DNA from 2 places in the Streptomyces sp. NPDC086077 genome. Region 2 is predicted to be linked to the other one. Evidence: riboswitches for the same ligand, from Rfam matches in the RefSeq annotation. Region 2 holds a riboswitch; the other holds the start of a gene.
What was found. Region 2 has a riboswitch for cyclic di-AMP ahead of AB0O67_RS29150 (M23 family metallopeptidase). Riboswitches for the same ligand answer to the same signal wherever they lie in the genome.
Positions count from the first base shown of each region.

Region 1: it holds a riboswitch for cyclic di-AMP, as region 2 does, so the genes downstream of both, AB0O67_RS05750 (transglycosylase SLT domain-containing protein) here and AB0O67_RS29150 (M23 family metallopeptidase) in region 2, are expected to answer to the same signal.

Region 1 covers NZ_JBFBJT010000012.1:11,822-15,679, reverse strand. The annotation lists gene fahA (fumarylacetoacetase) at 1-88, opposite strand, end outside; gene AB0O67_RS05760 (carboxymuconolactone decarboxylase family protein) at 324-785, shown strand; gene AB0O67_RS05755 (Cof-type HAD-IIB family hydrolase) at 851-1,729, shown strand; gene AB0O67_RS05750 (transglycosylase SLT domain-containing protein) at 1,693-2,172, opposite strand; cyclic di-AMP (ydaO/yuaA leader) riboswitch at 2,176-2,358, opposite strand; gene AB0O67_RS05745 (CocE/NonD family hydrolase) at 2,636-3,858, opposite strand, start outside.
Region 2 covers NZ_JBFBJT010000133.1:8,117-11,974, reverse strand. The annotation lists gene AB0O67_RS29165 (dihydrofolate reductase family protein) at 1-220, shown strand, start outside; tRNA gene AB0O67_RS29160 (tRNA-Met) at 331-404, shown strand; gene AB0O67_RS29155 (SpoIIE family protein phosphatase) at 564-1,799, shown strand; cyclic di-AMP (ydaO/yuaA leader) riboswitch at 2,015-2,194, shown strand; gene AB0O67_RS29150 (M23 family metallopeptidase) at 2,206-3,255, shown strand; gene AB0O67_RS29145 (PrsW family intramembrane metalloprotease) at 3,364-3,858, opposite strand, start outside.

The DNA.
Region 1 (3,858 bases), on a different contig from region 2:
GTTCGGCGGACCCGGCGGGTGAGAACACGCCGTACGGAAGGTTGTGCGGACCGAAGGGGTCGCCCTCGGGGACATCGAAGGGGGGCATGGGGTGCTGCCTCACTTTCGTACGCGCGGTCCATGCGGTCGTGGATCACGTTACGGCTGCGGCACCCGTCTTGGGCAGTGTCCGATAGGTGCGGAAGCTCCTTGATATCCGGAAAGGTGTATCGCGTCGGCGCATCGGAAACTCGTCCCGCCGATCCGTCACAACGACCGCCCCCGATCCGTCAGTGCGGTGAAAGCAAGCATCACACCGGCCACTGACAACAGGAGGCGGCATCATGCAGGCACGGATGACCAACCCGGCGTACGTCCTCCCGGGCGCGCTGAAGGGTATCGGGACCCTCTTCCAGGCCATCGGGGAGAGCGGGCTCGACCAGGAGGTCGCGGAGCTCGTCGGACTGCGGGTCAGCCAGATCAACGGCTGCGCCGCCTGCGTCCACGGACATGTGAACAATCTGCGCAAAGCGGGCGTGAGTGAGGAGCGCATCGCCTCGGTCGCCGCCTGGCGGCACGCGCCCTTCCACAGCGACGCCGAGCGCGCCGCGCTGACCCTCGCGGAGACGGTGACGCGGCTCGCGGACCGCTCGGAGGAGCCGGTTCCGGACGCGTTGTGGGACGAGATCGCCGACCACTTCGACGAGAAGGAAGTGTCGGCGCTGATCCTGACCGTCGCGCTGACGAACATGTTCAACCGCATCAACGCCACGATCAAGGAGCCGGCAGGCACCACGTGGGGGTGAAAAGCAGACAGTGGGAAGGTAGTTGGGAATGAACGGCGGGGGTGCGGTGTCCGTATTCTCTGATCATGGCCGCACCCACCGCATATGCCGCGCGCACCGAGTACGCGCGCACCGACTACGCCCTCATCGCCACTGACCTGGACGGAACGCTGCTCCGCGGCGACGACACGGTCTCCGACCGTTCGCTCGCCGCGCTCGCGCGGGTCTCGGCGGCCGGTGCCCGGCATCTGGTGGTGACCGGACGGCCGGCGCCGCGAGTGCGACCACTGCTGGAGGTCGTGGGCGGCGGGGGGCTCGCGGTGTGCGGGCAGGGCGCGCAGTTGTACGACGCCGGCGCGGACCGTCTGCTGTGGTCCGTCACGCTGGACCGGGAACTCGCGGAGACCGCGCTCGGAAAGATCGAGGCCGAGGTCGGCCAGGTGTACGCGGCCGTCGACCAGGACGGCGTCGACGGGCTCACCCTCATCGAGCCGGGGTACCTGATGCCGCACCCCACGTTGCCCGCGGTGCGCATCGATCGCCGCGACGACCTCTGGTGCGCGCCGATCAGCAAGGTGCTGCTGCGCCATCCGACGCTGTCCGACGACGAGTTGGCGGCGGTGGCCCGCATGGTGGTCGGCTCGCTCGCGACCGTCACCATGTCCGGTCCCGGGACGGTCGAGCTTCAGCCGTGCGGGGTCACCAAGGCGACGGGGCTGGCGCTGGCGGCACGGCAACTGGGCGTGAGTCCGGAACAGACCATCGCCTTCGGGGACATGCCCAACGACATCCCCATGTTCGACTGGGCCGCGCACGGCGTCGCCATGGCCAACGCCCACCCCGAGCTCAAGGCGGTGGCCGACGAGATCACCCTGTCGAACGAGGACGACGGCATCGCCGTCGTCCTCGAACGGCTGCTGGCCAGGCCTCAGTACGCGCCGAAGACGTTGTCGATCGAGCCGTAGCGGTCGGCCGCGTAGTTGCAGGCGGCGGTGATGTTGGCGACCGGGTCGTACGGGTCGTACGCCGTGCCGGGCACGTGGTAGGCCGCGAAGGTGGGGTCGATGACCTGGAGCAGGCCCTTCGACGGGGTGCCCTTGGCGGCGTTGGAGTCCCAGTTGTTGATGGCGTTCGGGTTGCCGGACGACTCGCGCATGATGTTGCGGTAGATACCGTTGTAGGAGCCCGGGATCCCCTGCTGCGCCATGATGTCGAGCGACTGGCGGATCCAGCCGTCGAGGTTGTTCGGGTACGCCGTGACGGAGCTGACGGCCGTGGGCGTGGCGGCGGACGCGGTGGTCGCGCCGATGAGCGGCAGGGCGAGCAGGGCGGCGCCGGTACCGGCGACGGCGAGCTTGCGAGCGATGCGGGCAGTACTGGTACGGCTCTGCTGACCGTTTGCAGTCATGGGGACTGTCCTCTCCGGTGCCTGCGAGGTGAGCTGTCGGGTTCGGGTTGGGAGGTGCCCGGCCGCCCTCATGCGAGTGCGACTTCACCCCGAGCCGTTCCGGTGTGCCGTGGCGTGCGGCGTCCGGTCCGGCGGCTTACCTGGGTCCCCCGCTCCTGCCGTGCGGTGAGTGAGTCCGTCATGGGTGGCGCGGGCGGCGGCAGGATTCGGCGTTCCGCCCGACTGGCCGGGAACGTATGCGAGAGCACATGTCCGAAACAAGTGGTCGTTTCACATATCGCGGGATTTGATCTTCGAAGCGCCTGTTTGCCGCTCTTGATCCTTTGCGGTTGAAAAGAGTCAACTCGGCCATGTGCCAAGGCGGATCGCCGCGTCCATGTAAGGGACTCGTGAAGGCGTGCGAGTGAGCCAACTCACGCGAGTGCAGAAGAATCGCAAATCGGGCAATAGGCCCAAGTCCTAGTTAACTGGCGGCCCGTGGAATTCGCTTCTCCCAGGTGCGGTGGAAGGTCACCTCGGCACCAGAGGTGCAAATCACCTCATTTGAGGTCAAAAAGTACTCCGCGGTGCAGGCGATCTCCGACCGTGTGCGGATCGTGGTGTCCCAGGCGAGCTCCGGGCGGTGCAGCCGGATCGTCCAGTCCGAGCGGGCGCGGGCGGACAGCGGATCCTCCTCGCCGATGGCGTACGCCTCCAGCGCCTCCTCGGTGACCTCCAGCCCGTCCGGGTACACGCGCGTACCGCCGTGGCGTGGTTGGTCGAGCTCCAGCCGCCACTCGCCCTTGGCGACGTCGCGCACGACCATTCGTCCGGGGCGCGGTTCGTCGAGGGTGGCCGGGTGGGCGACGCCGAGCGGTTCGGACTGCTCCGGCTCCTCGAAGGTGACGGGCGGGACGGCCGCACACGCGCGTACCGGCAGTTCGAGAGCGCTGCCGGACGGGTCCAGGGTGAAGCCGGCCGCGGAGTCCGGCTGGGGCCAGATCCAGGGCCAGTACGCGGAGGCGAGCGAGAGGCGGATGCGGTGGCCGGGTGGGAAGGCGTACCCGATGCCGCTGAGCCCGAAGGTGACGTCCTCGGTGGCCCCAGGGGTCCACGGCACGGTCCGGTCGCGTCCCTCGCGCGCGGAGAGGTCCATCACCCCCCGGGTCACCAGCGTCGAGGAGCCGTCCGGCGCCACGTCGCACACGCGCGCGACCACCTGCCCGCGCGGCACCTCCGAGGTCAGCCGCAGTCGCACCCGCGGCCGCCCCAGCACCCACGTCTCCTCCGGCACCGCGAACTCGAAGCTCGCCCCGCGCGCGTCCTCCTCCCGCTGGTCCGGCGGCAGGTCGGCCTCGTTGCCGATCGGGAGGAAGCGCCCCGCGTCGATGCCCGTGTGCTGGGGTGACCGGACGAGTACGGGCTCGCCCTGGAGGGCGTACGTGACCGTCGACACGTGGGGTGAGGGCCAGGCGGGCTCACCGACCCAGCGGCCGGGCAGCGTCTCGTACCCCGTCGCCGGGGGATGCGCGTCCATGACGTACGAGCGCAGCACGGGCTCGGACATCACCCCGGTGTCCCTGCCCTTCAGCCAGTGGTCCCACCAGCGCAGGGTCTCCTGGAGGAAGCCGATCGCCGGGCCGGGCGGCAAGGCGCGGTCGGGGTAGTGGTGCGACCAGGGCCCGATCAGGCCGCGGACGCGGTCGG
Region 2 (3,858 bases):
CCTGGAACCCTGCACGCGCCGCGCCTCCCGGCCCCGGCCCTGCGCGCGGCTGATCCTCGACGCCGGGGTGGGGCGCGTGGTGACGGCCTGGCGGGAGCCGGACACGTTCGTGACCGGCGCGGACGGGAGCGGCATGCTGGCGGGGGCCGGAGTGGAGGTGGTGGTGGTTCCGGACCACGAGGAGGCGGCCAAGGCGCCCAATCGGCACTTGGTGGGATGAAACACCCCCCGGGGACGCCGCGATCACACCTCCGGCCGCTGGTCGACGCGGGCGCCGGGAAACCGTGGCGCGGAGCGTCCCGCGCATGGCGTACACTGGTGTCATACCGACGCGGGGTGGAGCAGCTCGGTAGCTCGCTGGGCTCATAACCCAGAGGTCGCAGGTTCAAATCCTGTCCCCGCTACTGAAGGCCCGGGGCCGGAATCCAGATCTTGGATTCCGGCCCCGAGTCGTTTCCGGGCGTCGCCCGCTCCCGTCATCCGGTCGGCCCGCCCGGCTGGTCCCGCACCTGTCTTCCGGGAACTCTGGGCAGGTGCGGTGACCTGCGTAACGGGAGACGACAGTGCGGCCTGCGGAGGCAGAGGGAGAGTGGCCGTACGCCAGATCCGGCGACCGCGTCGCCGACGCCGCCCTCGGCGGCCGGGACGACTCCTCCACGCTGGCGCGCCCGGTGCCGCCCGTGCCCCCTGTGCCGCCCTCCGAGGGACGACGGATCTCCCTCGCCCGCGCCTTCGTCCGGGCGCTCCCCGTCCTGCTCCTGGTCATCGGCGGCAGCTACGACTACTTCACCCCGCGCGGCTTCACCGGTGCCCCCCTCTTCACCGCCGCCCCGCTGGTCGCCGCCCCGCTCCTGTCCCGCCGCGCCACGGTCCTCACCGGTGTCGTGGCCGTCGCCCTGGTCATCGGGCTGCAGATCCGGTACGGCACCCTGATGCAGGTCGAACCGTTCACCGAACTGCTCACCGTGGCCACGGTCGCCGTCCTCGCCGTGCTGATCAACATGCTGGTCCGGCGCAGCCACGCCCGCCTCGACTCGGCCTGGGAGATCGCCGAGGCCGCCCAGTTCGCGGTGCTGCCGGAGCCGATGCAGCGGATTTGCGGGTTCGAGATCGCCGCGCGCTACGAGGCCGCCCAGGCGGACGCCTTCATCGGCGGCGATCTCTACGCGGTGCAGGACAGCCGGTACGGCGTGCGGCTGGTGGTCGGGGACGTGCGGGGCAAGGGCATGGGGGCGGTCGCGGCGGTCGCGGTGGTCATCGGGGCGTTCCGGGAGGCCGCCGAGCGCGAGACGACGCTGGAGGCGGTCGCACAGCGGCTGGAGCGGGCGCTGGCGCGCGAGGGCACCCGCCGGGAGGGGATCGACGCCTTCGAGGGGTTCACCACCGCCGTACTCGCCGAGATCCCGCACGAGGACGGGGTCGTACGGATCCTCAACCGCGGCCATCCACCGCCGCTGATGCTGTACGCCGACGGCACCGTGAGTCCGCTGCCCGCCCGTGATCCGGCGCTTCCGCTCGGGATGGGCGAGCTGGGCATCTGGCCGGACCGTGCGGAGGTGTCCCGGTTCCCGGGCGGGGCGACGCTGCTGCTGTACACCGACGGCCTGTCGGAGGCCCGCGACGCGCAGGGCGCCTTCTACGATCCCGCGGCCCGGCTGGCCGGCCGGACCTTCTGCAGCCCCGGCGAACTGCTGTGCACGGTGGCCGAGGAGGTACGCCGGCACAGCGGCGGCGGCACCACCGACGACATGGCGCTGCTCGCGGTCCGGCGACCGGCCGACGACTGTCACCGGGTGTGATCGAACGGAAGCCCTCCGCATAACAACTGACATACAGTCAGATGTGGAGATCGCTCTGAACCGCGGTCAACTCGCCCGATTTTCGCCATTCATGGACCTGTACGTCCCGACAGGAAGCGTTAATGATCAAGTGGAACGGCTTGGAAATCAGGCCCCGGTTCTATTAACGTCCGATAACGCAGCGCGGTCGTCCCAGCCGTCACAAGAGGCGGCTCCGTGCGCACGCGCCGAATCCCGCGCGAGGCCCTCACCGGCCGCACAAGGGAACCGGGGAACCATCATCTTGGGGTGAATCGGGCGTATGCCGCCGTAGCAGTACGGCTGGTTTACGCGCGTAGGAGACCTTCCTGCTCCGAACCCGTCAGCTAACCCGGTAGGCGAGAAGGAAGGAAAGGAGCGCGCCCACGTGGCGTCCAACCGGCCTGCCCCACAGGCCCCGTTCGTGCCGGACCAGCGCACCTCCGACAGCACCGACACGTTCGTCTACGGCGCGCAGCGCACCGACGAGGGCCCGTGGGAGGAGTGGAATCCCACCGCGGAGACCATCCGTCCCGTACGCGGCCGGCACCGTGTCAGCAAGCAGCGCGGCGGCGGACTCGCCCGCAGCTCCACCGTTCTCGGCGTCGGTGTCATAGCCGCGGTCGGCGCGGGCGGCATGGCGAGCGCGAACACCGGCAAGCCGCCGGTGTCGATCTCCATGCCCGACCTGCCCAACGTCGGCTCGCTGATAGCCGACGACGACCCCGACTCCCCCGACACCAAGACCGCCAGCGCCCCGCTCAGCAGCCTCGGCACGGCCACCGTGGACACCGCGGAGGGCACCACCGACGCCGGGGAGAGCCTGCGCGCCCGCATCATCGCGCAGGCCGAGCAGCAGCAGGAGCAGGTCGAGAGCAAGGCCGCCGCGCAGGCCGTGGCCGCCGCCGAGAAGGCCGCAGCCGAGGCCGCCGCCAAGGCGGAGAAGGAGGCCAAGGAGAAGGCCGCCGCCGCCAAGGCGAAGGCCGAGGAGGAGGCCCGGCAGAAGGCCGAGGCCGAGCGGCTCGCCGCGCTGGCCAAGCAGTTCACGCTGCCGACCTCCTCGTACACCCTCACCTCCACCTTCGGTCAGGCCGGCGCCCTGTGGTCCTCTGGCTACCACACGGGCCTCGACTTCGCCGCGCCGACCGGCACGCCCCTCAAGGCCGTGCACAGCGGCACCATCACCGAGGCCGGCTGGAACGGCTCGTACGGCTACAAGACCGTGCTGACCCTCGATGACGGCACCGAGATCTGGTACGCCCACCAGTCGTCGATCGGCGTCAGCGTCGGACAGAAGGTCGCCACCGGCGATGTGATCGGCCGCGTGGGCGCGACGGGCAACGTGACCGGCGCCCACCTGCACATGGAGGTGCACACCGGCAGCTCCGGTGGCATCGACCCGCTGGCCTGGCTGCAGAGCAAGGGCCTCAACCCCTGAGAATCCCGACACGGGTTTTTCGCGAACTCCGGTGGTCCTGACGGCAACCCCCCGACGTCAGGACTGCCGGTTTTCGGCTGTCCGGGGCTGTACCGCGCCCCCTTCGCCCTACGTCCGGTACGGGTTGTACGCGGGGTAGGGCGCCGCGTGCCCGTACATCGGCACCCAGCCGTGGACCGGCGGCATCAGCACCGGCGGCGCGGTCGCCCGCGCCGCGTATTCCAGGGCCGGGCGGGCGATCTCCCGGCGGTTCCACAGCTCCTGGAGCAGCTCGCGTTCCCGTACGACGAAGTCCGCACGGGCGCGGCCCATGCGGCCCCGGCGCCGGAGGAAGGCCAGAGACGTGGCGTACGCCTCGTACTGCGCGACCGTACGGGCCGCCGGTTTGCCTAGGTGGTGGCCGGCGTACTCGCGGGCCAGCCGGCGAGCCCGCATCGAGCCGAGGGCGAACGGCTGCGCGGGCGGGAGCCAGCCGGCGACGACGTAGGCCGGGAGCTCCTCGCGGACGGTCCGCAGCTCCCGCTGGCGCGTCCAGATCACCAGCCAGGTCAGCAGCCCGAACGCGGGCACCATGAAGCCGCCGTACACCGCGAAGAAGCCGTA